4 regions of the Pectobacterium sp. A5351 genome follow, and region 4 is predicted to be linked to each of the others. Evidence: predicted binding sites of a transcription regulator. Region 4 holds the regulator's gene; each other region holds the start of a gene.
The links. The regulator PurR, encoded in region 4, represses purine synthesis genes. The targets are predictions, from matches to a motif close to CANGCAAACGTTTGCNTG.
Positions count from the first base shown of each region.

Region 1: a site for PurR is predicted at 4,824-4,841, ahead of O1Q74_RS19785 (nucleobase:cation symporter-2 family protein). Genes of this name have one in related genera too.
Region 2: a site for PurR is predicted at 4,482-4,499, ahead of tusA (sulfurtransferase TusA). Genes of this name have one in related genera too.
Region 3: a site for PurR is predicted at 3,407-3,424, ahead of purE (5-(carboxyamino)imidazole ribonucleotide mutase). Genes of this name have one in related genera too.

Region 1 is NZ_CP116477.1:4,298,050-4,305,377, reverse strand. It holds gene dtd (D-aminoacyl-tRNA deacylase) at 1-146, shown strand, start outside; gene fabY (fatty acid biosynthesis protein FabY) at 298-1,239, shown strand; gene O1Q74_RS19790 (AsmA family protein) at 1,526-3,220, opposite strand; gene O1Q74_RS19785 (nucleobase:cation symporter-2 family protein) at 3,378-4,766, opposite strand; gene recG (ATP-dependent DNA helicase RecG) at 5,056-7,137, opposite strand; gene trmH (tRNA (guanosine(18)-2'-O)-methyltransferase TrmH) at 7,137-7,328, opposite strand, start outside.
Region 2 is NZ_CP116477.1:94,332-101,659, forward strand. It holds gene O1Q74_RS00425 (sugar kinase) at 1-849, opposite strand, end outside; gene yhjD (inner membrane protein YhjD) at 999-2,015, opposite strand; partial or broken gene O1Q74_RS00435 (MFS transporter) at 2,347-2,871, shown strand; gene O1Q74_RS00440 (DcrB family lipoprotein) at 2,920-3,486, opposite strand; gene O1Q74_RS00445 (7-cyano-7-deazaguanine/7-aminomethyl-7-deazaguanine transporter) at 3,672-4,349, opposite strand; gene tusA (sulfurtransferase TusA) at 4,565-4,807, shown strand; gene O1Q74_RS00455 (zinc/cadmium/mercury/lead-transporting ATPase) at 4,945-7,328, opposite strand, start outside.
Region 3 is NZ_CP116477.1:1,289,746-1,297,073, reverse strand. It holds gene cysS (cysteine--tRNA ligase) at 1-920, opposite strand, end outside; gene O1Q74_RS06085 (DoxX family protein) at 1,270-1,701, opposite strand; gene ppiB (peptidylprolyl isomerase B) at 2,122-2,616, shown strand; gene lpxH (UDP-2,3-diacylglucosamine diphosphatase) at 2,627-3,349, shown strand; gene purE (5-(carboxyamino)imidazole ribonucleotide mutase) at 3,528-4,037, shown strand; gene purK (5-(carboxyamino)imidazole ribonucleotide synthase) at 4,034-5,104, shown strand; gene O1Q74_RS06060 (HAAAP family serine/threonine permease) at 5,638-6,927, shown strand; gene O1Q74_RS06055 (IS4 family transposase) at 7,201-7,328, opposite strand, start outside.
Region 4 is NZ_CP116477.1:1,906,471-1,913,798, reverse strand. It holds gene O1Q74_RS09115 (C40 family peptidase) at 1-721, shown strand, start outside; gene cydH (cytochrome bd-I oxidase subunit CydH) at 796-885, opposite strand; gene purR (HTH-type transcriptional repressor PurR) at 1,263-2,288, shown strand; partial or broken gene O1Q74_RS09100 (cyclopropane-fatty-acyl-phospholipid synthase) at 2,494-2,816, shown strand; gene O1Q74_RS09095 (riboflavin synthase subunit alpha) at 3,014-3,649, opposite strand; gene O1Q74_RS09090 (MATE family efflux transporter) at 3,898-5,271, shown strand; tRNA gene O1Q74_RS09085 (tRNA-Val) at 5,626-5,702, shown strand; gene katG (catalase/peroxidase HPI) at 5,814-7,328, opposite strand, start outside.

The DNA of each region.
Region 1 (7,328 bases), 2.0 Mb from region 4:
ATCCCTCTGAGGCTGACCGTCTCTATCAGTATTTTGTCGGACAGTGCCGTGAGCAAGGCGTGCACACGGAAACAGGGCAGTTTGCGGCGGATATGAAAGTGGCATTGGTGAATGACGGCCCGGTGACGTTCTGGCTACAAACATAGCGTTCTACAAACATAACATTCTACAAACATAACATTCTACAAACATAGTGTTGCAGGCTCCGCCACGGTTATCGCGCTGCGTATCAGTTTGTCAGCGGTCTGATTTTATGAACCCCGATGCAATGGGGCATCTCGGTATAGAGGAAGGGTTATGTATCATCTGAGAGTACCTGAAAGCGCAGAAGAACTGGATGCGTACTATCAATTCCGCTGGGAAATGCTGCGTAAACCTCTGCGCCAGCCGTTAGGCTCCGAGCGTGATGCCTATGATGCCTTGGCACATCACCAAACCGTGGTGGATGAGCAGGGAAGGCTGGTCGCAATTGGCCGTCTTTCCATCAATGCGGATAATGAAGCGGCCATCCGTTTCCTGGCGGTTCATCCCGACGTGCGGGGGAAAGGGTTAGGCACGTTGCTTGCGATTACTCTGGAGTCCGTGGCGCGTCAGGAAGGCGTCAAGCGCGTGGTCTGTAGCGCCCGTGAAGACGCAATGGATTTCTTCTCCAAGCTGGGTTTTGTTAACCAGGGCGAAATCACTGCACCACAAACGACGCCTGTGCGGCACTTTCTGATGATTAAACCGGTGGCGACGCTGGATGATATTTTGCACCGCCCTGACTGGTGCGGACAGCTACAACAGGCCTGGTACGAGCACATCCCTCTGAGTGAAAAGATGGGAGTGCGGATAAGCCAGTACACCGGGAAAAAATTTATCACCACCATGCCTGAAACGGGCAACCAGAACCCGCATCACACGCTTTTTGCCGGCAGCATGTTTTCTCTCGCGACGCTCACCGGTTGGGGACTGATCTGGCTGCTGCTGCGTGAGCGGCACCTCGGCGGAACAATTATTCTGGCGGATGCGCACATTCGTTACAGCACACCGGTGAGTGGCCGACCGAGCGCAGTTGCTGATTTAGGGTCGCTGAGTGGCGATCTTGATCGTCTGGCGCGTGGGCGTAAGGCACGCGTGCAGCTAAATGTCGAGCTCTTCGGTGATGACAGTAAAGGGGCGCTATTTGAAGGGGTATATATCGTGCTGCCTGCTCAACCGGATGCGCCACTGGAAGCAGGCGGGTCGGAGGTGGATTAACTCGCAGTGACCATATTATGATGGCCTTCCTATCGGAACATCACGCTGCATGTTAGCCTGCAGCATTTCGCCATAATAATACACGTGATTCTGACTGTGTGATGTTGCTGACAAAGTCCGTAGAGCGGGAGTAACGGATAGATCGTAAAGACGCTGCAAGTACGTCCATGTAAGCTCGGCTTGCGCCATCCCTGGCGCAAACGCTTTACTCTTCTATTCCGTTACTCCCGTTTCCATTTGGTAAATAGATTTGCCAACGGCCTGGCCCCGTGTATTGAAAGCGCAATCATTCTTGCGCTTCTGTCACGGTTCCCTGATGCATTTGCTGTCTGATTGGGCGATCGTTGCTATCCACACCCTGCAGCGTACCGTTTAGCGTTGGCTTCAGCGGCGTATCGGCGGCAAGCCGCCCATTCAACTGTAATTGCAGATTCGTGTTGCCTGTCGGTGCGGTTGCGGGTTCTGGCCATCCCCAGCGCGTCAGAACATCCAGCGGTACAGCGCGCCCTGTCAGAGACAGGGAGAAATTGCGTGCTGGTTGCTGGCTGATAGTCGCTTTGGCGTCCAGCATGCCATTTTGCGTAAATGCGCTAAGTTCGTTAATGGCGATCTGGTTATCGTCAGCCACCAGTGCCAGTGAAGGACGACGCACATCGACTTTATTGAACGTCGCGTCGCTGGCATTAAGATTCAGCGATCCTGCCCATATTCCCCACTGGTGGTTGCGAGCCAGCAACAGATTACTGCCGTAGCTATCCAGCGCGGTCAGTTGGAAGGGGAAATCAGGGTTGATATCAATCAGCAGGTTGCGATTCGCCGTGAATTTTTGCACATTCACTTCTGCCAGCCAGGATGGCAATGTTGCTTGCCAGCGCTGACGCCAGTCGCCGGGGAGCGTGTATTCCATTCCTGCGACAACAAACTCATTCAGCTGTAAACGGTGGTTACTACGCTGCCAGTTGCCGTTGGTTCGCAGCAGACCCCCTTCCCAGCGCGTAGAAAACTGCTTGATGTTAACGCCCATCGGTGACAAATCCAGATTCACGATAGGGTCGATAAGGTGCATGTTGCCGTTCACAATGTCGGTTGCATTGAACGACAGCGTTCCCCCTTCGCTCTGCCAGTCATTCTGCTTAAATGTGACATTTTGCAGGGCAACATCCAGGTCAATAAACGCCCATCCCGGCCCTTCAATACGGGCATCAATCAGATCAAAACGGTCAACGGTAACAGAAGGCAGTTCGGTCACGGGTTGCCAGAAGGCCTCCGGCGTTCTCTGTGTTTGCAAACGGACATTGCTGAGTCGGAGGTTACCGATCTGCCAACTGCCGTCTTCCGCGCGGCTGGCGTTGCCCGTTAGCTGCCCTTGAGCAATATCTGCACCAAAATTGCTCAAAATCAGCTGGTTATGGTTGATTTCACCCTGAACCAAGACCTGGCTGGCGGGAATATCGTTAAGTTCGAGTGAACGGGCGCTGAGCTGGAACTGCCCCTGCTTGCCCAGTAGATAGCCCGCCTCGGGTTGCCACGGCGTCATCCCGCCGTTGATCTGCTGGCCATTCAGGCACCAGTCACCGTCTTTTGCCTGCAGTGCCATCGTGCGCAGTTGGAGTACATCGGCTTCGATAGGAAGTGTGGCTGACTGTGAGGAAAGATTCAGCGTACCGCCTTCTAATTCCAGACTGGCAAAATGGCGTGGTTCGGTAAGTTGACGCACGCTAAACCCGGCTGAAACCTGCCTGGCGGTGAGCGTCGGCGGCTGGTTTTTCTGACCAAAACTGACATCGGTGAGTTGGATATGATCGGCTGTTGACCAATCATGATTGATTTTTCCCAGTGACAACTGGTAGTCGGTGTTCTGGTTTACCCAATTACTCACCCAGCCTGCCGCCCAACTGGTTTGCAGCAATACGTATACGACCACGAGCGCTAAAAAGGCCAGCAGCAGTAGGGTCAGCAATAATTTCCCGATAAATTTCATCGTGTCAGTCCATGCCAATCGTCAGGGAGAACTGTTCTTATGCCGCAATTTCCCTGAAGGCTCAATAGGTAATGCTGTTACAGACAGTAAAAAGCGAGCGGTGTTGCATCACCGCTCGCTTTTACATGAACTGAACAGAAATTATTGCGGGTTGGCGCTATTTTTCTTCGTGAGGGAAAACCAAATTCAGCACGATTGCGGTAATCCCGCCAGCGGCAATACCGGAAGACAGTAATGTTTTAATCCAATCCGGCGCGAATTGCAGAATCAGCGGCTGCTGAGACACGCCAAGGCCAACGGCCAGCGACAGCGCAATAATCATGATTGCGCGACGGTTCAATGGCTCACGGGACACAATGCGCACACCGGAAGCGGCGATCGTACCAAACATCACGATAGTGGCGCCGCCCAGAACCGGCTCTGGAATATGCTGTACAAATCCACTAACGGCAGGGAACAGCCCCAGTGCGATCAGCATCAGTGAAACCACGAAGCCCACATAGCGGCTGGCAACACCGGTAAGCTGGATAACGCCGTTATTCTGGCCGAAGCAAGAGTTAGGGAAGGTATTGAATACGGCGGAAAGGCAAGAGTTCAGACCGTTTGCCAGCACGCCGCCTTTTAAGCGTTTCATGTACAGCGGGCCTTTGACCGGCTGCTCAGACACATCGGAGGTCGCGGTGATGTCGCCGATGGTTTCTAACGATGTCACCATGAAGACCAGCATCAGTGGGATCAACAGGTTCCAGTCAAAGCCTAAACCGTAATACAGCGGTGTTGGCACCATGATGGCCGTATCGTGTTGCGAAGACGTATTTTCCGGCAGCATTCCCATCATCCAGGCGCCCAGATAGCCCACCGCCATGGCAATCACCAGTGAGGCAACACGCAGATAGGGGTTACGTTGGCGGTTCAGCAGAATGATAGCCAGCAACACCACACCAGCCAGCAGTAAATTCTTGGGTGCGCCGAAGGTGTTATTCCCCATTGCGGCATAGCCGCCGCCGATAGAAGTCAGGCCAACCTGAATCAGCGACAGACCAATGATCATCACCACAATGCCGGAAACCAGCGGGGTGATGATGCGGCGGGTTAAATGCAAAAAACGTGAAAGAATGATTTCGGTGAAGGACGCGACCATCAGTGTACCGAACAGCGCCGCCATCATGGTGGGAACGTCTGCGCCCCCATTTTTCAGCGCCAGTCCACCCATAATCAGTGGTGTCACGAAGTTAAAGCTGGTGCCTTGAATAGACAGCAGACCAGAACCGACGGGTCCCCAGGTTTTAATTTGCAGAATAGAGGCCAGGCCGGAGGCGAAAAGCGACATGCTGATGATGCGCTGCGTATCCTGAGCGGGTAAACCCAATGCCTGACAGATCAGTAGCGCGGGGGTAATCACCGCAACAAACATGGCCAACAGGTGCTGGCTGGCGGCGAACAGCGTTTGCGGCAGCGGCGGCCTGTCTTCAAGACGATAGATGAGTTCACTGCGCTGAGGTGCGGCAGCGGCTTCTGTTTGGGACGTTTCCGTGGTGGTAGTCATGATGTAAGTTGGCGTTCCTGAAACGACAAAGAGCGCATTTTAATGATCTCTTTTCTGAAAGCAAACGTTTGCTAGCTCATCTTTTCGATATGAATTTTGTCTGAATGAGCAAGACCTTATTATTTAAGGGGATATACCCGTCATACTTCAAGCTGCATGTGCGTTGGCCGCGTTCAATCACCCGAATCACTTACTTGAGTAAGCTCATCGGGATTCCTTCGCTTGCCGCCTTCCTGCAACTTGAATTATTTAGTGTATAGTTTTAAAAAATGAAGAAGCGCTGCTGCGATTAGGCGTTGGTGTAGCGTGCGCGCTCGGGTAGCCAGCGTTCGATTAGCGCAATGGCATGCTCGGGATAGTGCTCATGCAGGTGGCGCGCAACGCGCTGTACCTGCGGAATCAGTTCCTGATCGCGCAAGAGATCGGCCACTTTGAACTCGGCATTGCCGGTTTGTCGCGTCCCTAATAATTCGCCTGGCCCACGAATTTCTAGATCGCGCTGAGCGATCACAAAACCATCGTTGCTATCGCGTAGAACCTGAAGCCGTTTTTGTGCGGTTTTGCTCATCGGCGTTTTGTAGAGCAGCACGCAGTGGGATGCCACCGCGCCGCGTCCGACGCGCCCGCGCAACTGGTGCAGTTGCGCCAGGCCCAGGCGCTCCGGGTTTTCAATGATCATCAGGCTGGCATTGGGTACATCCACACCGACCTCGATGACGGTGGTCGCCACCAGCAGTTGCAGTTCGCCCTGTTTGAAGGCCTGCATCACCGCCTGCTTTTCCTGTGCTTTCATGCGGCCGTGAACCAACCCAACCTTGAGATTCGGCAGAGCAGCCTTCAACTCTTCGCTGGTGGCTTCTGCTGCCTGTGCTTCCAGAAGATCGGATTCTTCGATCAGCGTACATACCCAATAGGCCTGCCGCCCTTCCTGCTGACAGGCATTATTCACGCGCCCGATGATGTCGCTGCGGCGTGAATCCGGTATGGCGACTGTGGTGACGGGGGTTCTGCCCGGCGGCAGTTCATCAATGACGGACGTATCCAGATCGGCATAGGCCGTCATCGCCAGCGTGCGGGGAATTGGTGTGGCGGTCATAATCAATTGATGGGGATGAAAGCCCTGTTCTTCGCCTTTTTCCCACAGCGCAAGGCGTTGATGCACGCCAAAGCGGTGCTGTTCATCAATAATGACTAACGCCAGCCCGTTGAATTTCACCTGCTGTTGAAAAATGGCGTGCGTTCCGACCACCATGGAAACCTGACCGCTGGCGATGGCATCCTGCTGCGCCTGACGCGCTTTTCCTTTTTGTTTGCCAGCCAGCCAGCCTACTTCAAGCCCCAGCGGTTCAAACCACTGACGGAAGTTATGAGCGTGCTGTTCGGCCAATAGCTCTGTGGGTGCCATTAGCGCGACCTGTTTGCCATTGGCAATAGCACGTAATGCGGCCAGCGCGGCGACCAGCGTTTTCCCTGAGCCCACATCGCCTTGCACCAGACGCATCATTGGGAAGTCTTTCGCCATATCCACTTCAATCTCCGCCACAACACGATCTTGAGCCTGTGTGGGTTTAAACGGCAGAGCGGCGAGCAGGCGTTGCTTAAGGCCATCTTTCTCCTGTAGCGACGAGGCTTTATGTCGCTGCTCCCCAGCCCGCACGGCGAGCATACTCAGGTTATGCGCCAGCAGTTCTTCCATAATCAGCCGCTGCTGCGCTGGGTGCTTACCGTGTTCCAGCTCGCTGAGCTGCATATCCGGCGGGGGACGATGTAGCGTGCGCAGCGCGTCCGGCAGGCTAATGAGCGATCGGCTCAGGGATTCAGGCAGCAACTCATCGATGGGGTTTGCATCGAGCAATGCCAATGCCTGATCGGTAAGTTTGCGGAGCGTGGCCTGACGAACGCCCTCTGTGGAGGGGTAAACCGGCGTGAGTGATTCCTGTAACTCGACCTGCGTACTATCCCCCTGAACACGATATTCAGGATGGATGATCTCCGCACCGATTTTACCGCGCTTGATTTCGCCATAAGCGGTAACGCGCTGTCCCGGTGCGAGGCTGTTTTTCATCGCGGCGCTGAAATTGAAGAAGCGCATGGTCAGCATGCCGCTGCCGTCGCTGATCTGGCAGGTCAACATGCGACGGCTGCCAAAGGTGATGTCGTTGCGTAGGATTTCACCTTCCACAGTGGCATACATACCGGGAAGGAGGTCACCAATAGGATAAAGATGCGTACGGTCTTCGTAGCGCAGAGGTAAGTGCAGCAGGAGATCCTGCACGGTTTCCAGCCCGAGTCGCGCGAACTTCGCTGCCTGACTTGCACCCACGCCGGTAAGTGTACTCAGCGGTTGGGTGTTAAGCAGGCGGCCTTTCATCAGCACTCCGACGATTGCATCGCGGCCCACCACGGGGTATCCGCGACAATTTGACCCTGATGGTCGATATGAGGGCGAGGCAGCCCTTTACGTTTTGCGACGCGTGCCAGTACCGGATAGCCCCCTTCAAACAGCAGCCGCTGCTGCTCTTCTTCATCCAGCGGGCTGTCTTCGCGCTGATACATGCCTGC
Region 2 (7,328 bases), 1.8 Mb from region 4:
TTCCTGCGTGCTGCCGCCATTCAGGCGCACTGACAGGTAGCCTGCGCTGAAAGAGTCGCCCGCTGCGGTGGTATCGACCACTTTCTCTTTTGGCAGTTTGATCGCCGGGATATCAACCAACGCTTGTCCACGTTCTGATACGATGCAGGAGTCCGCGCCGCGTTTAATTACCACTTCGCTAACACCCAGATTGTGCGTCCGCTCCAGCACGGCTTCCAGCGGCTTCGTGCCCCACAGCATGTCTTCGTCATCCAACGTCAGGAAGGCAATATCGGTACAGGACAGGATGTCGGTGTAGGCCTGTTGCGTCTCTTCCTTGCTCTGCCACAGACGTGGACGGTAGTTGTTATCAAAAATCACTTTACCGCCGTTGGCGCGGCAGGCGCGCAGCAGGGCGAGGAGACGCTGACGGCTTTCGGCGTTCAGAATCGCCAGACTGATGCCGCTCAGGTAGAGATAGTCAAAGTGTGCCAGTGACTGACCGATTTTTTCTGCTTCCGGGCTGTCCAGCCAGTAGCGGGCTGCGGCGTCATTGCGCCAATAGTAGAACGTACGCTCGCCGCTCGCGTCAGTTTCAATGAAGTATAGACCGGGCAGTTTGTTGTCCAGTCGCTGAATCAGGTCGGTTTTCACCCCTTCTTTTTGCCAGGCGGCAACCATCTCGGTACTGAAGCTATCTGTGCCGAGTGCAGTCACGTAATGCACGCCCAGTTTCTCGGAGTTTACCTGACGGGCAATGTAAACGGCGGTGTTCAGTGTATCGCCGCCAAACCCACGATTAAGATCCGTGCCCTTCTGCGACAGTTCGATCATGCATTCGCCGATTACGGCAATGTTAGTAGTTGTCATCACTTTTGGCCTGTTTGAAAAAGCTGGGTATAAAAAACGCGGAAGCTAACATCAGTCTCAACATTACGTGAGACTGAGTCAATAGTCTTGAAACGATGTTTTACTTTTTCATGACACAGATCGGAAAACCAGTGCTTCCCCCGCTGCTCTTAACGATCGGAGGGCGGTTCTTTTTCCTGCTCATTCCGGTCTGTCGAGGTGTCACCTTTATAGTTTGCCGTGGCGATCCAGGCGGCGCAGAAGAGCGTCAGGCGCGCGAAGAAATAGAAGAATGCCATCAGGCCAATAACCGAACCGAACGCGGCACCGGAAGGCGAACTGGCCAGTTTAGGCAGTGCGACTGTCATTGCGAATTTTATGGCTTCAAAACCCACTGCGGCGATCAGTGTGCCGCGAAAGAGCGCTTTGCGCTTGGGTTTATGGCGCGGCAAAACGAAGAATATCCAAAGGAATAACAGATAGTTGGCGAAGATGGATATTGATAGAGCGATCAGCGTCATCGCCGGGCGCAACCACTCAATGCCATCCAGCCCCAACGCGGTCACAATCATGTTTTGCGCGGTGCCGGCAACCGAGGTCAGGAACAACGTAATAATCAGCGCAATGACCAGGCCGGTCAGCGACAGGAAATCCCGCGTGTACTGAAAGTAAATCTTCTCTTCATCTTTCGGGTTTCTTTCCCAGACGTCGCGCGATTGGGCTCGAATCGCTTCGCGCAGGTTTCCCATCCAACTGACGCCGGAATAGAGCGCGATCAGCAAACCGGTTAGCCCAACGGTAGTACGCTGCTGTACGGCTGTGTTGACGGTATTTTTCAGCGTAGTAGCCAGATTCGGATCGCTGATACTGTTAACGATGCGGTTGATCAACCCCGTCAGTAGATCGGGATTGGAGGCCAGCACAAAGCCCACGGCGGCAAAAGACACCATGAGAATGGGGATCAACGACAGAAAAGAAAAGTAGGTAATCGCCGCACCAAACTGGTTGCCCATGCGGTCGTTGAAACGTTCTCCCGCGCGAATCAGGTGGGCCACGCTGGGAATCGCCTGAATACGTGCGGCCAGACATTTAGCCTTGTCCAGAAGCGAAAGGGGTGGCTGCGGCGATGTGTCCCCCGCAGGGGGTGATGGTGTTGGCTGGCGGTCCGGGTCTGCCGGTACAGGCATTGCGTTTCTCCTGTGTTCGGGATTAGTTTAGTAGCATAAGGTTGATTATAACCAACAATATACTCGTCATCCTTCAAGTTGCATGTGCGTTGGCTGCGCTACTCGGCACACTGGCGTGTGCCTCGCCCCGTTGGGGCCGCTGCAAGGAGCGTTCAAACCTGCTTTTAGCAGGTTTGTCAGTCACCCGAATCACTTACTTGAGTAAGCTCATCGGGACTCCTTCTCTTGCCGCCTTCCTGAAACTCGAATTATTTAGAGTATATAGCAATATGATTTTTCGATGTTTTTTTGAAATTACGTCATACACGGACGTTAAGCGAGTGAATTTTCCATGCCAACACCTTCCCCATCCGAACCGTCGCTGAGCGGTCTGCGCCTTAATCTGCGCATCGTTTCGATTGTGGCGTTCAATTTCGCCAGCTATCTGAATATTGGTCTGCCGTTGGCGGTGCTGCCGGGGTACGTGCACGATCACCTTGGCTATAGTGCGTTCTGGGCCGGGCTGGTGATCAGCCTGCAATACTTCTCCACGCTATTGAGCCGCCCCCATGCGGGTCGCAGCGCCGATGAAAAAGGGTCGAAGAACATCGTCATCTGGGGGTTGGCTGGCGTCATGTTAAGCGGCGTGTTTTATCTGCTGGCCGCTTTTAGCGATGCCTCGCCGGTGATGACATTGCTGCTGCTGTGCCTTGGGCGCATTGTTTTGGGGGCCGGACAGAGTTTTGCCGGTACCGGCGCAACGCTCTGGGGCGTCGGCGTGGTGGGTTCTCGACACATCGGACGCGTGATTTCATGGAATGGCATTGCCACCTACGGCGCGATGGCGATTGGCGCACCGCTCGGCGTACTTTGCTATATCCTTTAAATAGCCACCTAGGTGGCTACTGTCCGACGATAACACCGATTATTTCAGCTTCAGGGTGTGGATGATGCCTTCTGCTTCGCTCTGTGCCTGCTGCTGATTGCTGGCTGGCAGCGTGATTTGCAAGGTCAGCAGTTGGTTTTCCACTTTACCCAGCACGACGGAGGAATAAGCCTGCTGTCCGCTGCTGGTGATAATGCTGTCGAGCTGTTGCAGCTTCTTGCCGTCAACGTCGATAGTCTTATTGGTCACGACCTGAAGGTTGGCATCGCGTGTGCGCTGCTGATCTTCCAGACGCTGTGCCAGAACGGTCAACTCTTCCGTGGTGTTGTCGCCCAGAATCACGATGACCGCTTTCTGGCCATTGTCATTGGCGTAAACGTGCATGTTGTTCGCCTGTGTTCCGACTTTGCCACTCTGGTCGCGCATGTCGGCGGGCAGAGTAAACGCAATCTTGCCCTCCATTAATTCAATATTCTGACCCGCGCTGGCTGCTGCGGCAGGTTTATCTTGCGCGCCCGCTTTTGCGGCGTCATCCGTTTTGCCATCACAGGCAGCAAGCAGGCCGACAAGCAAGCCGACACCGAGGTATTTGATTACATTCGACATGGGATCCCTTTCTCTCGTTTTTGAACAGGTCATCTTTTGAAACAGGTAATAACAGTATGGCACCCTATTCAGATAGCAAAAACAAGCGTTTTGTTGTTGCAAACCGTTGTGGGAACCTGCGTTATTTTTACAAAATGATGAGTGATTTAGCGGGAAAGGGCGGCGTAAATCGCCGCCAATTGGCATTAATGGTGGCTGCTGACAGAACGGTAGTCGGCTGAGTATTTCTGCTCGCTCAGTCGTTTGAGCACCATATTTAGCATCACGCCGTACATCGGCAGGAAGAATGCCAGGCTGATCAAAAGTTTAAAGGCATAATCTACCATCGCAATTTCAACCCAATTCGCGGCCATAAAGGCATCGGTGCTGCGATAAAACGCGATGAAGAAAAAGGCCAGTGTGTCGCTGAAATTACCAAACACGGTCGACACGGCCGGAGCGACCCACCACGCGCGTTTCTGGCGTAGCCGATTGAAGACGTGAACATCCAGAATCTGGCCCAGAACATACGCCATGAAGCTGGCGCAGGCGATACGTGCCACGACGATATTCACCTGACTTAATGACTCGAACGACTGCCACGATCCCTGATAAAACAGGGACGACACCAGATAGGAAATCACCAGCGCAGGTACCATCACGGTCAAAATGATACGACGCGCCAGCGGTGCACCGAAAATCCGTACCGTCAGGTCAGTTGCCAGAAAAATAAACGGGAAGGTAAACGCGCCCCAGGTGGTATGAAAACCGAAAATCAATACCGGGAGCTGCACCAGATAATTACTCGAGGTAATGATCAGGATATGGAACAACGATAGCCAGATCAGCGCCGTAAGCCGCTGCTGGGGAGTAAAACGATACATAATGTGACCTTTTTGGTTATTGGGGTTAGGGAACCCAAGAGATAGCGTGCAGATTTATGCTGCAACGCGGCGGCATAATACGCAATTGCTTTGCTAATGCAATGTCTTTTGCCCAGAAAAATGGCTGTTTTATGCGCAAACGTTGTCGTCGCTTGCGTCGGGAAATCCTCCGCGTAAACTAGGGCGGTTTTTTGATTCCAGCACTGAGAACGTTGATGACCGATCCTTTTACCAACCCGGATAAAACCCTTGATGCGCAGGGGCTGCGCTGCCCTGAGCCTGTGATGATGGTACGTAAGACGGTACGCCAGATGGAAACCGGGCAAACGCTGCTGATTATCGCCGACGATCCGGCCACCACCCGCGATATTCCCGGTTTTTGCGTGTTCATGGAGCATGAGCTTCTGGCGCAGGAAACCGAACAGCTTCCCTATCGGTATCTGCTGCGCAAAGGTTAATAATATTCAGTGCGTTATATCGTTCGTTGACGTGTGTGATTAGGAGAAACACGGGGATGAGGTTCCCGTAGGGAGGCCTCGCCCCGTGGTCGCTCCGTGTATCTCGAGCCTTCAATTCACAGCCAGCAACGGTAATATCAGTCCTGTTTTCTCAATAGCCGTAGCGCGTTGGCGGTGACCAGCGCGGTTGCGCCGGAATCCGCCAGCACGGCCAGCCACAGTCCGGTAATACCCAGAATGCTGGTGACCAGAAAGACCGCTTTCAGCCCTAGCGCGATGGCAATGTTCTGACGAATATTACGTTGCGTTGCCCGCGACAGGCTAATCATGGCAGCCAGCCCTGTCAGGCGGCTGTGCGTGAGTGCCGCATCGGCCGTTTCCAGTGCTACATCCGTCCCGCTCCCCATCGCAATCCCGATGGTTGCGGCTTTCATTGCTGGTGCGTCGTTGATACCGTCGCCCACCATCGCGACGGGATGCTGCTTGCTCAACTCGCTGACTGCAGTGACCTTATCGGCAGGGAGCAGGCTGGCGCGGTAATCGATCCCTAATGTCGCTGCAATCGCTGCCGCTGCGCGAGGATTATCGCCCGTGAGCATCACGCCTCTGATCCCCAACTGCTGTAAGGCATCCAGCGCTTCACGCGCATCGCGGCGTAGCGTATCGCTCAGCGCCAGTAAACCGAGCAGCTTGTCGTCTTCTTGTACCACCACGACGGTTTTCCCTTCGCTTTCCAACGCGTCAATCCACTGTAGCCCGTCGGCGTCGAGCAAGTCGGGTGCGACGCGAGTCGGCGCGCTGACCTGAATCCGCTTGCCGCCTATCGTGCCTTCCACGCCGACACCTGCCAGCGCTTTGCGGTTTTCCGCCATTGGCAGGAATGTGCTTGTGGACAACGCATGCTGAACGATGGCTTTGGCAAGCGGATGGTGCGAACCCGATTCCACCGCGGCGGTGCGCGTCAGCAGCGCCGTTTCGCTAATGCCTGCGGCGGGCAACACGTCCGTCACCTGCGGCTTGCCTTCCGTCAGCGTGCCCGTTTTGTCAAACGCGATGGTCTTGATGCTGCCCAGTGATTCCAGTGCTGCACCGCCTTTAATGAGCGCCCCACGGCGCGTTGCGGCGGCCAGCCCGGACGTAATCGCCGCGGGTGTTGAGATCACCAGCGCACACGGACAGCCGATTAGCAGCAGCGTCAGACCGCGATAAATCCACTCTTGCCACGGCTGCGCTAGCAACAGCGGCGGCACCAGAATCACCAGCAGCGACAGCAGCATGATGGCTGGCGTGTAATAGCGGCTGAACTTATCGAGGAAGCGCTCTATCGGCGCACGGCGCTCTTCCGCTTCTTCTATCAGTTGCAGAATACGGTCGATCGCGCTGTTGCCCGACTGTGACACCACGCGCAACTGCACGACCCGATCGACACACAGGCTGCCAGCGGCAATTTTCTCACCCGGCGTACGCTCAATGGGTACCGACTCGCCGGTTAGGGCGCTTTCATCAAAACTGGCGTCGCTGTTCAAGAGCTCCGCATCGGCGGGGAGTCGCCCGCCGGGCGCGACTTCAATCACATCGCCGGGAACCAGACTGGCGACAGGCACGAGACGCCGTTGCCCGTTGATGATCGCCATGGCGTCTTCGGGAAGCAGCGCCATCAGTGCTGTTACGCCGCGCCGTGCGCGGTTTGCCGCGTAAGACTCCAGGTATTCGCCCAGCATAAACAGCAACAAAATGACCGTGGCTTCTGTGGTGGCACCAATCAAAAGCGCTCCGATGGAAGCCACGCTCATCAACGTTTCAATCGCGAAGGGAGTACCGGAGCGAATGAGCTGCACCGCTTTCTTCAGGATCGGAACCAGCCCGATAATCGTGGTCGCGATAAACGCGATTTGCCCGCCGCGCTCGCTTAACAGGGAAAGTCCCCAACTTGCAGCAGCCAGCAAAGTGAAAAGTAGCAAGAAACCATATTCATGTACGAAACGACGTACAGTAGATGACTCGGGTGGTGTGAGGGGGAGTGCGGTGTCCTGCAAGGTGAAGCCAGCTTGCTGAACGGCTTGTTGAACCTGAGGGCGAATATCGGTGTAGGCATCAACAACCAGTTTTTCGGTGGCGAACAGCACTTTGGCCTGTTCAATTCCAGTGAGATTTTTTACTGCATTTTCGATTTTACGTGCGCAACTGGGACAATCCATCCCGCTGATTTTCCAACTGAAACGCTGGTTTGATCGGGGCCTGTCGCTGTCTCCACCGTCGGGGTCGTCTGAATCCGCGCTACCGCCGCCGTCTGACGAATGCTGCTCTGTGCCACAGGCGGTCTGTCCCACGGCGTCAGACGCGTGTTTGGTTGAACAACAGCTATGGTCTGCGTGATTTGAATGCTGCGCGTGTTCATTGCAGCAGCTTTTGGCATGTTGCGCGGAACTGTGCTGTGTGGAACTACGTGGCTGTGCGGAAGTACGCGGCGCGTGATGAACGCCGTTATTGCAGCAGGCTGATTTCTCAGCATTGTGGTGGT
Region 3 (7,328 bases), 620 kb from region 4:
TCTTCGCTGTAGTTCAACTGGCTACGATAATGGCCTGACATCAGGAAGTAACGCACCGTTTCCGGGTCGTAATACGCCAGCACATCACGAACGGTGAAGAAATTGTTGAGCGACTTTGACATCTTCTCGCGGTCAACCATCACCATGCCGGAGTGCATCCAGTAATTCACATACGAACCGTCGTGTGCACAGCTGGACTGCGCGATCTCGTTTTCATGGTGCGGGAACATCAAATCGGAACCGCCGCCGTGGATATCAAAATGCGTGCCCAACTGTTTGCAGTTCATGGCAGAACATTCGATATGCCAGCCAGGGCGCCCCTCTCCCCACGGAGAAGACCAGTGCGGTTCACCCGGCTTGGACATTTTCCACAGTACGAAGTCCATCGGGTTACGCTTCACTTCGGTAATTTCAACGCGCGCGCCAGCCTGCAATTGCTCCAGATCCTGACGAGACAGCACACCATAGCCCGGCGCGGTATCAACGGAGAACATCACATCGCCATTACTCGCAACATAAGCGTGGCGACGGGCAATCAGCGTTTCTACCATTTCGATGATATCGGCAATATGGTGCGTCGCACGCGGCTCGGCATCCGGGCGCAGAATATTCAACGCATCAAAATCGGCGTGCATCTCTGCAATCATACGGGTCGTCAGTTGGTCGCTGGTTTCCCCGTTTTCGGCGGCACGTTTGATAATTTTGTCGTCAATATCGGTGACATTACGCACATATTTCAGTGAATATCCCAGATACCGCAAATACCGCGCCACCACATCAAACGCCACGAAAGTACGCCCGTGACCGATATGACACAGGTCATAAACGGTGATGCCACACACATACATTCCCACCTGACCGGCGTGGATGGGTTTAAATTCCTCTTTTTGGCGACTCAGCGTATTAAAAATCTTTAGCATCAGGGCGTTCCAGTGTTTTTATAAAAATGGTTTTCACAAAAAAATGGTTTTCAAAGAAATGGTTTGCACAACCGCACAACGTTCAAAAGGCATCGTGTTAAAAAACATAGCACTCAAAAACGTAGCATACACACGATAGGTCAATCACAGCCGCCGTTAGCGACAGTAACATCAATGCATTCAGGGTTGATACCCAACGGCGTATTGAAACCTGAACCCTACTGTATTGCAAGGTTAATAAGAAGAGGGAATCGGCGAGAAAGGATAAAAATGAAATGACCCGGAAAATCCGGGCCATTTCGCACCATTAGCGGCGACTGACAAAAAAGAATCCGCCGGCAGAAAACCATTAACGCCAGCGCGGATTCGACATCACAGAGTATTTACCGCTGCCGAGCAGGGCAATGGCGATGCCCGCAAAGAAGAACACCGCGGTGCCTTCAACACCCCAGGCACCGGTTTTTGCCAGCGTGACGAAACCATCTGGGTGAACCAGCAACGTCGCCACTACCATCGTGAAGGAGAAGATCAGCGCAGAAGGACGTGTAAGAATCCCGAGAATCATCAGAATCGGGGTGATGACTTCTCCGACATAGACGCCGTAACCAATAAAAGCAGGGAGCCCCGCCGAGGTCAGCATACCTTCAATAGCACCGATTCCACCGTGTACCTTATGCCAGCCATGAAACAGCATCAACACGCTGAAAGATACGCGCAAAAACAGTTTGCCAAAGTCCGGCTTGTCTAATAAACGGTTAACACCATCCAGAATACCCAGCATAGTTCACCTATCTCTTTAGAGTTATGTAGGAAGAATAAGAATTACTCTCAGATTAATCTGAGCCACAAAAAAAGAATACGTTGATTACGCAAAATATTGATCTGGGGCAACAAAAATCTCATTCAAATTAATTAACTTTCACTTGAAATTTTGATCAATTTATTTGTTTTTAAAAGTCCCTGTTGCCTGATTAACACCTTATTGCGCAATATTCTTCAGCACACATATTATTTGACACCTACCAAAATCAGAGTAGTAAACCTTTTTATACGATTTTCTCATCCATCCAACCACCAACAGTGGTGCGGTAAGCGCGAAGTACTGACTCAATCGACCAGTTATGCTATAACAGCGCTCTTGCTGTTCACCGCCTTTTGTGAGCAGCACTCTTATCACTAAGGCTATCTAGGGTTCATTATTATGATTACGCTTCATACCAATCACGGCGATATCGTTATTAATACGTTTGCAGACAAGGCGCCGGTTACCGTAGAAAACTTCCTGAACTACTGCCGCAGCGGTTTTTATGACAACACGATCTTCCACCGTGTGATTAATGGTTTCATGATCCAGGGCGGCGGCTTCGCTCCCGGTATGGATCAAAAAGAAACCAACGCGACAATCAAAAATGAAGCCAATAACGGCCTGAAAAACGCGCGTGGCACGCTGGCAATGGCTCGTACCAACGATCCACACTCTGCCACTGCCCAGTTCTTTATCAACGTTGTTGATAACGACTTCCTGAACTTCCGTTCAGAGCGCGCTGATGGCTGGGGCTACTGCGTTTTCGCTGAAGTTACCGAAGGTATGGACGTCGTTGATAAAATCAAAGGCGTGGCGACTGGCCGCAGCGGCATGCATCAGGACGTACCGAAAGAAGACGTGGTGATTACCCACGTAACGGTCAGCGAATAATCTGACTGGCATGGCAACGCTGTTCATTGCCGATCTGCATTTAAGTCTTCATGAACCGGCGATTACCGCCGGTTTTCTGCGTTTTTTACGCCATGATGCGATTCATGCCGATGCGCTTTACATTCTTGGCGATTTGTTCGATGCCTGGATCGGCGACGACGATCCCCAGCCGCTGCATGCGACCATTGCTGCGGAACTCTATGCCTTACATCAGCGCGGTATTCCCTGCTATTTCGTACACGGTAACCGTGATTTCCTGATCGGTAAGCGTTTTGCCAGACAAAGCGGAATGACGCTGCTACCAACGGAAACCGTGCTCGACCTCTACGGCCAGAAGATCCTTATTCTGCATGGTGATACGCTGTGTACCGACGATCATCACTACCAACAATTCCGTCACCGGGTCCATAACCCGTTTATTCAGCGACTCTTCCTGCTATTGCCTTTATCATTACGCATGAAAATCTCGGCGAAAATGCGTGCGACCAGCCAGCAGGAAAACCAGAAAAAATCGCAGCAGATTATGGATGTCAATCACGACGCCGTGCTTGAACGCCTACGGTATTATCAGGTGAAGACGATGATCCACGGCCACACACACCGCCCCGCCATTCATCAGGTCGATCTCGGTGAATCTTCTGGTCGGCGTGCCGTTCTGGGTGCCTGGCATGAAGAAGGGTCGATGATTAAGGTCACACCACAAAATATCGAACTGATTTCCTTCCCATTTTAATGCGTTTCCTGACATTGACTTAACGGCCTCTCACCTCATTCCCCCAGCATTTCCGCATACGCAACCGTTTTCCTCGCCATAATGGCGTGATATGCTCTACGCCCTCAACGCCAGACCCTCCCTGTCTGGCCGACGCGAACGCGTCACGAACACGTACAATCACAGGAGCGTTACAGGCATGTCATCCAACGTTGCCCCGGCTAAAATTGCCATCGTCATGGGTTCAAAGAGTGACTGGGCCACCATGCAGTTTGCTGCGGAAATCCTCACCACGCTGAACATTCCTTTTCATACCGAAGTCGTTTCCGCACACCGGACGCCGGATAAGCTGTTCAGCTTTGCAGAACAAGCGGCACAGAACGGTTTTGATGTGATTATCGCTGGCGCAGGCGGCGCAGCACACCTGCCGGGTATGCTGGCAGCGAAAACGCTGGTTCCCGTGCTTGGCGTACCGGTACAAAGCTCAACGCTGAGCGGTGTAGACAGCCTGTATTCTATCGTCCAAATGCCTCGCGGTATTCCGGTCGGCACGTTGGCCATTGGCAAAGCGGGCGCAGCGAATGCGGCTCTGCTGGCCGCACAAATTCTCGCCCTGCACGATCGTGGCATCGCCACCCGACTGACCGACTGGCGTCAGGCGCAAACCGATGATGTGCTCTCTCATCCCGATCCGCGGGAGGAGGCATGAAACCGGTCTGCGTATTAGGCAATGGTCAGTTGGGCAGAATGCTACGTCAGGCTGGCGAACCGTTAGGGATCGCCGTTTATCCCGTGGGGCTGGATGCTGAGCCGGAATCGGTGCCGTTTCATAACAGTGTGATTACCGCCGAGATTGAGCGCTGGCCGGAAACCGCCCTCACTCGTGAGTTGGCCGAACACACGGCGTTTGCGAACCGTGATATTTTCCCGCGTCTGGCCGATCGCCTGACGCAAAAACAACTGCTGGATTCGCTGAATCTGGCAACCGCACCCTGGCAATTGCTGGCCTGTGCCGATGAATGGCCACACGTCTTCGCCTCATTAGGTGAATTGGCTATCGTTAAACGCCGCGTTGGTGGTTACGACGGTCGCGGACAGTGGCGCTTGCGCGACGGCGAGCAACAGACGCTGCCCGCTGACTGCTACGGCGAATGCATCGTTGAGCAAGGCATTAATTTTTCAGGCGAAGTCTCGCTGGTTGGCGCGCGCAATACGCACGGTAAATGTGTGTTCTATCCGCTCACCCATAACCTGCATCAGGATGGCATTCTGCGTACCAGCGTCGCTTTCCCTCAGCCCAACCCGCAGTTGCAAGCACAGGCCGAGCAGATGTTGTCCGCGATTATGAATGCGCTGGGCTATGTGGGCGTGATGGCAATGGAATGCTTTATCGTCGGCAACCGTCTGCTCATTAACGAGCTGGCTCCACGCGTACACAATAGCGGACACTGGACGCAAAATGGTGCATCGATCAGCCAGTTTGAACTGCACCTGCGCGCCATTCTCGACCTGCCGCTGCCGGAACCGGTCGTCGAAACGCCTTCGGTGATGGTCAACCTGATTGGCACCGACGTGAATATCGACTGGCTGACGCTGCCGCTGGTACATCTGCACTGGTATGAGAAAGCCGTTCGCCCTGGTCGCAAAGTGGGGCATCTCAACCTATCATCGTCGAACGCCGCACAGTTAAGACACTCGCTGCAATCGCTGGCACCTCTCTTACCCGAGGAGTACCACAGCGGTCTGGAGTGGGCAGAAGAAAAACTCATCGCCTGACAGCTCGGTAACTGTTATCCGGCAGGTTACCGCCTGTCGGATAACCGCCTCGTGTGTTAATCGTCCACGGTGAATAACAACGCGATTCGATGCGTGCGCAGGAAGCACGCTCGCGATACCGCACCGTAAAAAAAGAGAAAAACCATCATTGCGCGTGACATCAGAAAAATTGCGTTTATTATTTTAGCTACCCTTTATTTTATTTATTGTTCATTTTTTATCATTCAGCAATGAAATAAAGTATCAATAACGAGCCGTTAAAAATATTTAAAATAAAGTATCAGGATTGATGTTTTAATTTTCGCGGAAATTTATTAAAATATTTCCCGTCAATTCATTTCTGTGATCGCCTCAATATTATTCGCTGACCACCACGATATAGAATGCCGCCACAAAACAGTATTGACCTGTTGACATAATTAGCAATATGTCTTGTTCGTTTTTCAAACTCTGTAACGGCAAGTTGCCGGTACTGTAATTTTTATACCCCTGTACGACGGGTATTAATGTGTTCACCGAGGAGAAATCAGTATATGAGCACAATTCAAGATAGCAGCCAGGTGTTAGAACAGACTTCAGGATGGCGTAAAAGCGATACCGTCTGGATGCTGGGCCTCTACGGCACAGCCATCGGCGCTGGTGTGTTATTCTTACCTATCAACGCGGGTATTGGTGGTTTAATTCCGTTAATTATCATGGCGCTGATTGCTTTCCCGATGACATATTATTCTCACCGTGCTTTATGCCGTTTTGTATTATCAGGCAAAAAAGGTGGCGAAGATATTACCGAAGTTGTTGAAGAACATTTCGGCGTTGGTGCAGGTAAATTAATCACTTTGCTTTATTTTTTCGCTATTTATCCGATCCTATTAGTTTATAGCGTCGCCATTACCAATACGGTAGATAGCTTTATTACTCACCAATTACATCTGCCTTCTCCACCGCGTGCCCTGCTGTCATTAATATTAATTCTCGGGCTAATGTTTATTGTTCGCTTCGGTGAAGCGATGATCGTTAAGGCAATGAGCATTCTGGTTTATCCTTTTGTTGCCGTGCTGATGTTGCTGGCGCTTTATTTAATTCCTAATTGGAATACCTCTGTTTTTGAAAACATTTCTCTGAGTTCCAGCGTCACGGGCAACGGTCTGTTGGCGACATTATGGCTGGCTATTCCGGTGATGGTTTTCTCCTTCAACCACTCGCCGATCATCTCTTCTTTCGCCGTTGCCAAACGGAAAGAATATGGCGATGACGCAGAGAAAAAATGCTCACGCATTTTGTCTTACAGCCACATCATGATGGTCCTGACCGTGATGTTCTTCGTCTTCAGTTGCGTACTGAGCCTGTCTCCGGCTGAGCTGATGGAAGCAAAAACACAGAACATTTCTATTCTGTCCTATCTGGCGAACCACTTTAACAACCCGGTCATGGGCTATCTGGCACCGGTTATTGCCACCATCGCGATCTCTAAATCGTTCCTGGGTCACTATCTGGGTGCAGGCGAAGGCTTTAACGGCATGATCGTGAAGTCCCTGCGCAGCAGAGGAAAAACCATTTCCCACACCAAATTGAACCGCATCACTGCGCTGTTCATGCTGATCACGACCTGGATTGTGGCAACACTGAACCCAAGCATTCTGGGTATGATCGAAACGTTAGGCGGCCCGATTATCGCATGCCTGCTGTTCCTGATGCCGATGTATGCTATTCAGAAAGTCCCGGCAATGAAGAAATACAGCGGCCACATCAGTAACGTCTTTGTCACCCTGATGGGACTGATCGCTATTTCCGCCATCGTTTACAGCCTGCGCGATCTGCTGTAACCCCCCCACTCGACTTTAACGCCGATACGTTATTTTCTAGTCATACCCTAAATAATTCGAGTTGTAGGACAAAACGTTAACGTTTTGAACAACGCGAAGTGTTGGCCCTTTAGGGCGATGCTCAGCAATGAGCATCGTAACGCGGCAACCACACGAATCCCCAGGAGCTTACTCAAGTAAGTGACTGGGGTGAGTGGGGACAAATCGGCTTAACTGATTTGAACGCCGCTTGCGGCGGCCCTGCAAGGCTGAGGGATCCCCACAAAATCATCGCTAATAAACCAGCACCATATTTCGGTAGGTGCTGGTGAGTTGGGCTAAAATACTCTCCAGCTTCACTCGCCTGATTATTCGCGGTGAATGCCGCAGTACATTTTCCGCCAGTGTCAAAAACGATATCA
Region 4 (7,328 bases):
TCAAACAAAAGGTAATGCGAAATCACCGACACCGATCAAAAGCAAAAAACCAGAACCCAGCGTAGCTAACACGAAAACCAAACCCCGCAGCGCGAACAAACCGACAGAAAAAAAGCCGTCACGGACGCAAAGCAGCACACCCGCGCTAGTGAAAAAAAATCTCAAAAAGCTAAAGCCTGAAGAAGAGAAACAGACAACCGCACAGGCCAGAGTCAAAAGCGGGCTGAAGAAAACGGCGATCAAGGGAAAAACGGAGAAAAATCCGGCCCCTACTGAAAAAGGCATGGCGCTGAGCGCGGCGCATAAAAAGCGTTATCAGCATGCCAAAACGACAGCAATGAATAAGTTGATGAGCCAGATAGGCAAGCCTTACCACTGGGGCGGCTCATCCCCCTTTACCGGATTCGACTGTAGCGGACTGGTCTATTACGCGTACAAAGATGTCGTTAAGATCCAGATTCCACGCACGGCTAACGAAATGTATCACCTGCGTGATGCCGCTCCGATTAAAAAGAGCGAACTAGAAAGTGGCGATCTGGTCTTCTTCCGCATCAATAATCGCGGCGCAGCCGATCACGTCGGGGTTTATCTGGGAGAAGGAAAATTTATCCAGTCGCCTCGTACCGGTTCAGATATTCGTATCAGCAAGCTGAATGAAGATTATTGGCAGGAGCACTACGTTGGCGCGCGTCGCGTGGTAACACCGCAGACCATTCGTTGAGAAACAGATTCAGACACGTTTTATGCAATATAAACGTGTCTGAATACCGAAAACCACACAGAGACATCGTTCGGTTAGTTCAGCACCGCAACAAAACTGAACACAATGATCATCGCCAATGCGCCAAGCGTTGTCAGCAAAGACATCTTCAGATCGGTATCCATAAATCACTCCTTATTAACGAACAAATTTTATCTGAAAGAGGAAACTGCCCTTTACAGCGAACCCATTCAGGCGGTTAAAACCACAAACAATAGGGTTATTACGATTCTTTCATAATTTTAGTGAAAAATCTCGGACCAATGCATCACTAATAGTATAAATTAGCCCTTTCCCTTTCATGATAAATCGGACACAATCCGCTGTTTATGAAAGCGCTGCGTATCGGTCGAAAAACGTCAACCCAGATCCCTTCGGTATAACATTCGGCATTCTCCTTCTGAAATCCTGTTTTTTAGCTTAGAAGAAGAACTTTAAACGTAGGCAAACGATTAACAATATACTTACGTCTGTAACAGGTAAGTTCAGGAGTCATTTTTAGATGGCAACGATTAAAGATGTGGCAAAACGTGCTGGTGTTTCCACCACAACCGTATCGCACGTGATCAATAAAACACGTTTCGTCGCCGAAGAGACTAAGGCAGCCGTCAGGGCGGCAATCAAAGAATTGCACTATTCGCCCAGCGCCGTCGCCCGCAGCCTCAAAGTTAATCACACTAAATCAATCGGTTTGCTGGCCACATCCAGCGAGGCTCCCTATTTCGCCGAGATCATCGAAGCCGTCGAAAATAGCTGCTATGCCAAAGGCTACACGCTGGTACTGTGTAATTCGCATAACGACATCGGTAAACAGCGCGCTTATCTCTCCATGCTGGCGCAAAAACGCGTCGACGGTCTCCTGGTGATGTGTGCCGAATATCCACCTGAGTTGTTGGCGATGCTGGAAGATTATCGCAGCATCCCGATGGTCGTGATGGACTGGGGACAGATGCACAGCGATTTTACCGATACGATTATCGATAACGCCTTTGAAGGCGGCTATATGGCAGGCCGCTACCTGATCGAACGCGGTCATCGGGATATCGGTGCCATCCCCGGTATTCAGGAACGCAACACCGGCAGCGGGCGCTACCTCGGCTTTTTAAAAGCGTTGAAGGAAGCAGATATCACCGTACGCGAAGAGTGGGTAGTTCAGGGCGATTTCGAGCCGGAATCCGGTTATAAAGCCATGCATCAGATTCTCGCGCAGAAACAGCGACCAACGGCCGTATTCTGTGGTGGCGATATCATGGCGATGGGTGCCATCTGCGCGGCAGACGAACTGGGTCTGCGCGTGCCGCAGGATATTTCGGTGATCGGTTATGACAACGTGCGCCACGCGCGTTTCTTTACGCCGGCGCTGACCACCATTCATCAGCCGAAAGAGCGTCTGGGGCAGTCCGCCTTCGCGATGTTGCTGGATCGCATTACCAGTAAGCGGGAAGATGCGCACGTCATTGAAGTCCATCCGACGTTAATTGAACGCCGCTCTGTGGCAGACGGCCCTTACCTCGATTATCGCCGCTAAGCGCGGCGACACGATACAGATAACTTTTTTATTCCAGCCAGTTCTCCTCTCTGCTTCAGCCAATTTTCTTGTATGCTGGCTGAAGTGGTTCTAAATTTAATACCGCGTTTCATTTTCTCTGGTGACAGCCGATACGTCGGCTGCGATAAGTGCTGCCCAGGTATGTTTTACGATACTTTTACACGTAAAAAGTTAAGGAGACATGATGGGGTTACCTTATACAGAAGAATGCGCGCCCTGGTTCCACATCGTGCAGAACATGTTGGATGTAGCAGATATCACCATCAACGGCCCCGTTCTTTTGACATCCGCGTAACCCATCCCGGCTTTTTTAAGCGTGTTCTGCGTGAAGGATCGCTGGGACTGGGAGAAAGCTACATGGACGGGTGGTGGGAATGTGAACGACTGGATATCTTTTCCCATCGTGTCCTGCTCGCGAGGTTGGAGGCGAAACTGCCCCGCCGTCTGCACGATCTCACACGGGTCGCCCTCTCCCGTATCATGAATCCGCAATCCCGTAGACGTGCTCCCTGTCCGTTCCCGCCGGATGTTCAGCTACTACCTTAACCTTTGTGCCGGAGCCTTCCGATCAAGAACCCTCCAGCTCTGGCAAGTGGTGTTCAGTCTGGATGGGGTCGACGGAGGATTACGCGTTCCACGCTGACAGAAAAGAAAAAACCGGACGAGGCTGTTCGTCCGGTTTACAAGAACAGATAACGCAGAAATTACTCTTCTTTGCTTAGGTCGCTTGCCTGCTTGCTGGCCAACACGCGCTCAACCGTATCCACTACGGCCTGTGTCTGCGGATCGATTTCAATATTGATGCGATGCCCCAGACGTTTCTGCCCCAGCGTAGTACGGTTCAACGTTTCGGGAATTAAATACACGCAGAAGCGCCCGCGAGTCACTTCCCCTACCGTCAGGCTGATACCATCAATCCCGACGAAACCTTTATGCAGCACATATTTCATCAGCGCTTCATCTGCCAGACGGAACCAAATCTGATGGTTATTCTCTGAAACCTGAATCTTCACCACTTCCGCCGTACACATGATGTGACCCGACATGACGTGTCCACCGATCTCGTCACCGAATTTTGCGGCACGCTCAATATTCACGACATCGCCTTCATGAATATCGCCCAGATTCGTTAATCGCAGCGTTTCCTTCATGAGATCAAAACTGACACGATCGCCGTCAATAGCGGTTACCGTCAGACAGCAACCGTTGTGCGCCACCGAAGCACCGGGCACAAGCCCTGGCAACAGGTCGGGCGGGAGTTGGACAACGTGGATGCGAAAGTTAGATTTTTCTTCAATCGACACCACCGACGCAGTGCCCTGAACAATACCGGTAAACATGCGGTTTGCCTCTTAAAAACAAAGAAATGACTTTGTGCAGTGTGCCCGATATTCCACGGAAAACCAAACCGGAATACGGTACGTCAGACGTTATCGAAACCGCTGCGTAACAAAAAGAATATATTCTCTTTCGAGCTGGTTTACTTTTATTAAATCGTTACAATAACGTTCTCGTTTTATTCTTGACGTTTTTCATATCCAGAGTATTCACCCCGCTAGCAAAATTAAGTCATTCAAGGAAGGTATCCGTGCAACAGTATCTGACAGAAGCGCGTAAATTATCAGCGCTTGCTGTTCCTGTCATTATTGCGCAAGTGTCCCAAACGTCGATGGGTGTCGTTGACACCGTCATGGCTGGCGCTTATAGCGCCACCGATATGGCCGCCGTTGCTGTAGGAACGTCAATCTGGCTACCTGCCATTCTTTTTGGTCACGGTCTGCTGTTGGCGCTGACGCCCGTTGTCGCACAGCTTAACGGTTCTGGCCGACGCGATCGCATCTCGCATCAGGTGCGACAAGCTTTTTTCCTGGCCGCTATTATTTCTGTCTTTACGATGCTGGTGCTGTATCAAGGGGAATATGCCATTAACCTGATGAGCGACGATTCGCCGGAACTGGCGGCGAAAGCCATTGGCTACCTGCATGCGCTGCTGTGGGGCGTACCTGGCTATCTGTTCTATCAGGTTTTGCGCTGCCAGTGCGAAGGGCTATCCAAAACCTACCCCGGCATGATGATTGGATTCATCGGGTTGCTAATCAATATCCCGATCAACTATGTCTTTATCCACGGTAAATTTGGCATGCCCGAACTGGGCGGTGTAGGCTGCGGCGTCGCTACCGCATCGGTTTACTGGATCATGATGCTGTTGATGATGGCCTACACCCGACGCGCCTCTTGGCTACGCGATATCCGGCGGCATCGTCCGGCATTCCGCCCAGACGTTGCCGTACTCAAGCGCCTCTTTGGTCTCGGTTTACCTATCGCGTTGGCGCTGCTTTTCGAGGTCACGCTGTTTGCCGTAGTGGCGCTGTTGGTGTTACCGCTGGGCGTCGTGGATGTGGCCGGTCACCAGATCGCGCTGAATTTCAGTTCGCTGATGTTCGTCCTTCCGCTGTCGGTTGGCGTCGCCACCACCATTCGCGTCGGACATCGGTTAGGGGAAGGTTCGGTCGATAACGCCCGCATTGCCGCGCATACTGGCATCATGGCCGGCGTGGCGCTAGCCAGCTGTACGGCCATTTTCACCACGCTGCTGCGTGAGCCTATTGCGCTGCTCTACAATCAGGATCCACTGGTGGTGGCAATGGCGTCTCAGCTCATGCTGTTGGCGGCCGTTTATCAAATCTCCGATGCCGTTCAGGCTATCGGCAGTGGCGTATTACGCGGCTATAAAGATACCCGGTCGATTTTCTATATTACGCTCACAGCGTATTGGGTGCTGGGTCTGCCAAGCGGCTACCTGCTGGCCTTGACGGATATCGTCGTACCGCGCATGGGGCCTGCGGGCTTCTGGTGTGGTTTCATCATTGGCCTGACGGCAGCAGCCGTGATGATGGTAACGCGGATTCGTTTTCTTCAACGCCAGCCTGCCGCACAGATTTTAGGGCGCGCCGCTCGTTAGATAACGTTTATCCTGTCTTCTACCCTAAATAATTCAAGTTGCGTGACAAAACGTTAGCGTTTTGAACAACGCAAAGCGTTGGCCCTTTAGGGCAAGGCCCATTTATGAGCCTTGTAACGCGGCAATCGAGCGAATCCCCAGGAGCTTACACAAGTAAGCTCCTGGGGTGAGTAAGGGCAGCCAACGCACAAGCAGCTTGAAGTATGACGGGTATCGTCGAAAAAAACGACACAATGGACACAAGCACAGCAATCGCACTGGCAATAGCACAAAATTGCATTTTTCCTCTTGCCAGCTTTCTCCTTGCTCGCTATTATCCGCCGCGCTGTCAGACAGGCAGCGCGGCATCTCAATGCGTTCATAGCTCAGTTGGTTAGAGCACCACCTTGACATGGTGGGGGTCGTTGGTTCGAGTCCAATTGAACGCACCACTCTACTTTCACAATAGCTCCAATTACCTCGTTAATCCGTTGAATTTCTGTTAAAACTACACCAATGCTTTCCCAGCGACACCGACTTCGTCCCATTGGTATCCACACTATCTATTCTGTCAGATCGAAGCGATCCGCGTTCATCACTTTCACCCAGGCGGCAACAAAGTCATTCACAAACTTCTCTTTATTGTCGTCCTGTGCGTAAACCTCGGCGTAGGAACGCAGAATGGAGTTGGAACCAAAGACCAGATCCAGACGCGTCGCCGTCCATTTGACTTCATCCGTTTTACGATCGCGGATTTCATACAGGTCTTTACGGTAGGGCTTCCACGTGTATTTCATATCGGTCAGGTTGACGAAGAAATCATTCGTCAGCGCTCCCTCACGATCGGTGAATACACCGTGCTTCGTGCCACCATAGTTAGTGCCTAGTACGCGCAATCCACCAACCAACACCGTCATCTCATTCGCCGTTAACCCCATCAATTGGGTGCGATCGAGCATCAACTCTTCTGGGCTCACGGCATAATCGTTCTTCAACCAGTTGCGGTAGCCATCGTGGATCGGTTCGAGAACATCGAAAGACTCCGCATCGGTCAGGGCATCGGTGGTGTCACCACGCCCCGGCGCAAACGGCACAGTGATATTCACACCTGCGGCTTTCGCTGCTTTCTCAATCCCCACATTACCGGCCAGCACAATGGTATCGGCCACGCTGGCCCCGGTTACGGCCGCAATGCTTTCCAGCACGACTAATACACGCGCCAGACGCTCCGGTTCGTTCCCTACCCAGTCTTTCTGCGGAGCAAGACGAATACGCGCACCGTTGGCACCGCCACGCATATCAGAGCCACGGAACGTGCGGGCGCTATCCCAGGCGGTTGTCACCAATTCGCGAATGGACAGGCTACTTTCCGCAATGCGAGCCTTGACCACATCGACATCATAGTCGGTACGCCCTGCCGGAACCGGATCCTGCCACAGTAAATCTTCCTGCGGCACATCTGGACCAACGTAACGCGCTTTCGGCCCCATATCGCGGTGCGTCAGTTTGAACCACGCACGGGCAAACACCTCGGAGAAATAAGCCTGATCCTGATAGAAACGCTCGGAAATCTTGCGATATTCTGGGTCAACTTTCAGCGCCATGTCGGCATCGGTCATCATCGGGTTGTAACGGATAGACGGGTCTTCAACATCCACCGGTTTGTCTTCTTCTTTAATGCTGACAGGTTCCCACTGCCATGCGCCCGCCGGGCTCTTTTTCAGTTCCCATTCGTGATTCAACAACATCTGGAAGAAGCCGTTATCCCACTTCGTCGGATGCGTTGTCCAGGCACCTTCCAGCCCACTAGTGACGGTGTAGCGCCCTTTGCCCGTTCCAGTCGGGTTACTCCAACCAAAGCCTTGTTCTGCCACATCCGTACCTTCCGGTGCCGCCCCCAGCAGGCTGGCATCGCCATTACCGTGGGTTTTACCTACCGTGTGCCCACCCGCTGTCAGGGCAACAGTTTCTTCATCATTCATCGCCATACGGGCGAACGTTACGCGCATATCCTGCGCGGTACGCAGCGGATCGGGATTGCCATCGACACCTTCCGGGTTAACGTAAATCAGCCCCAT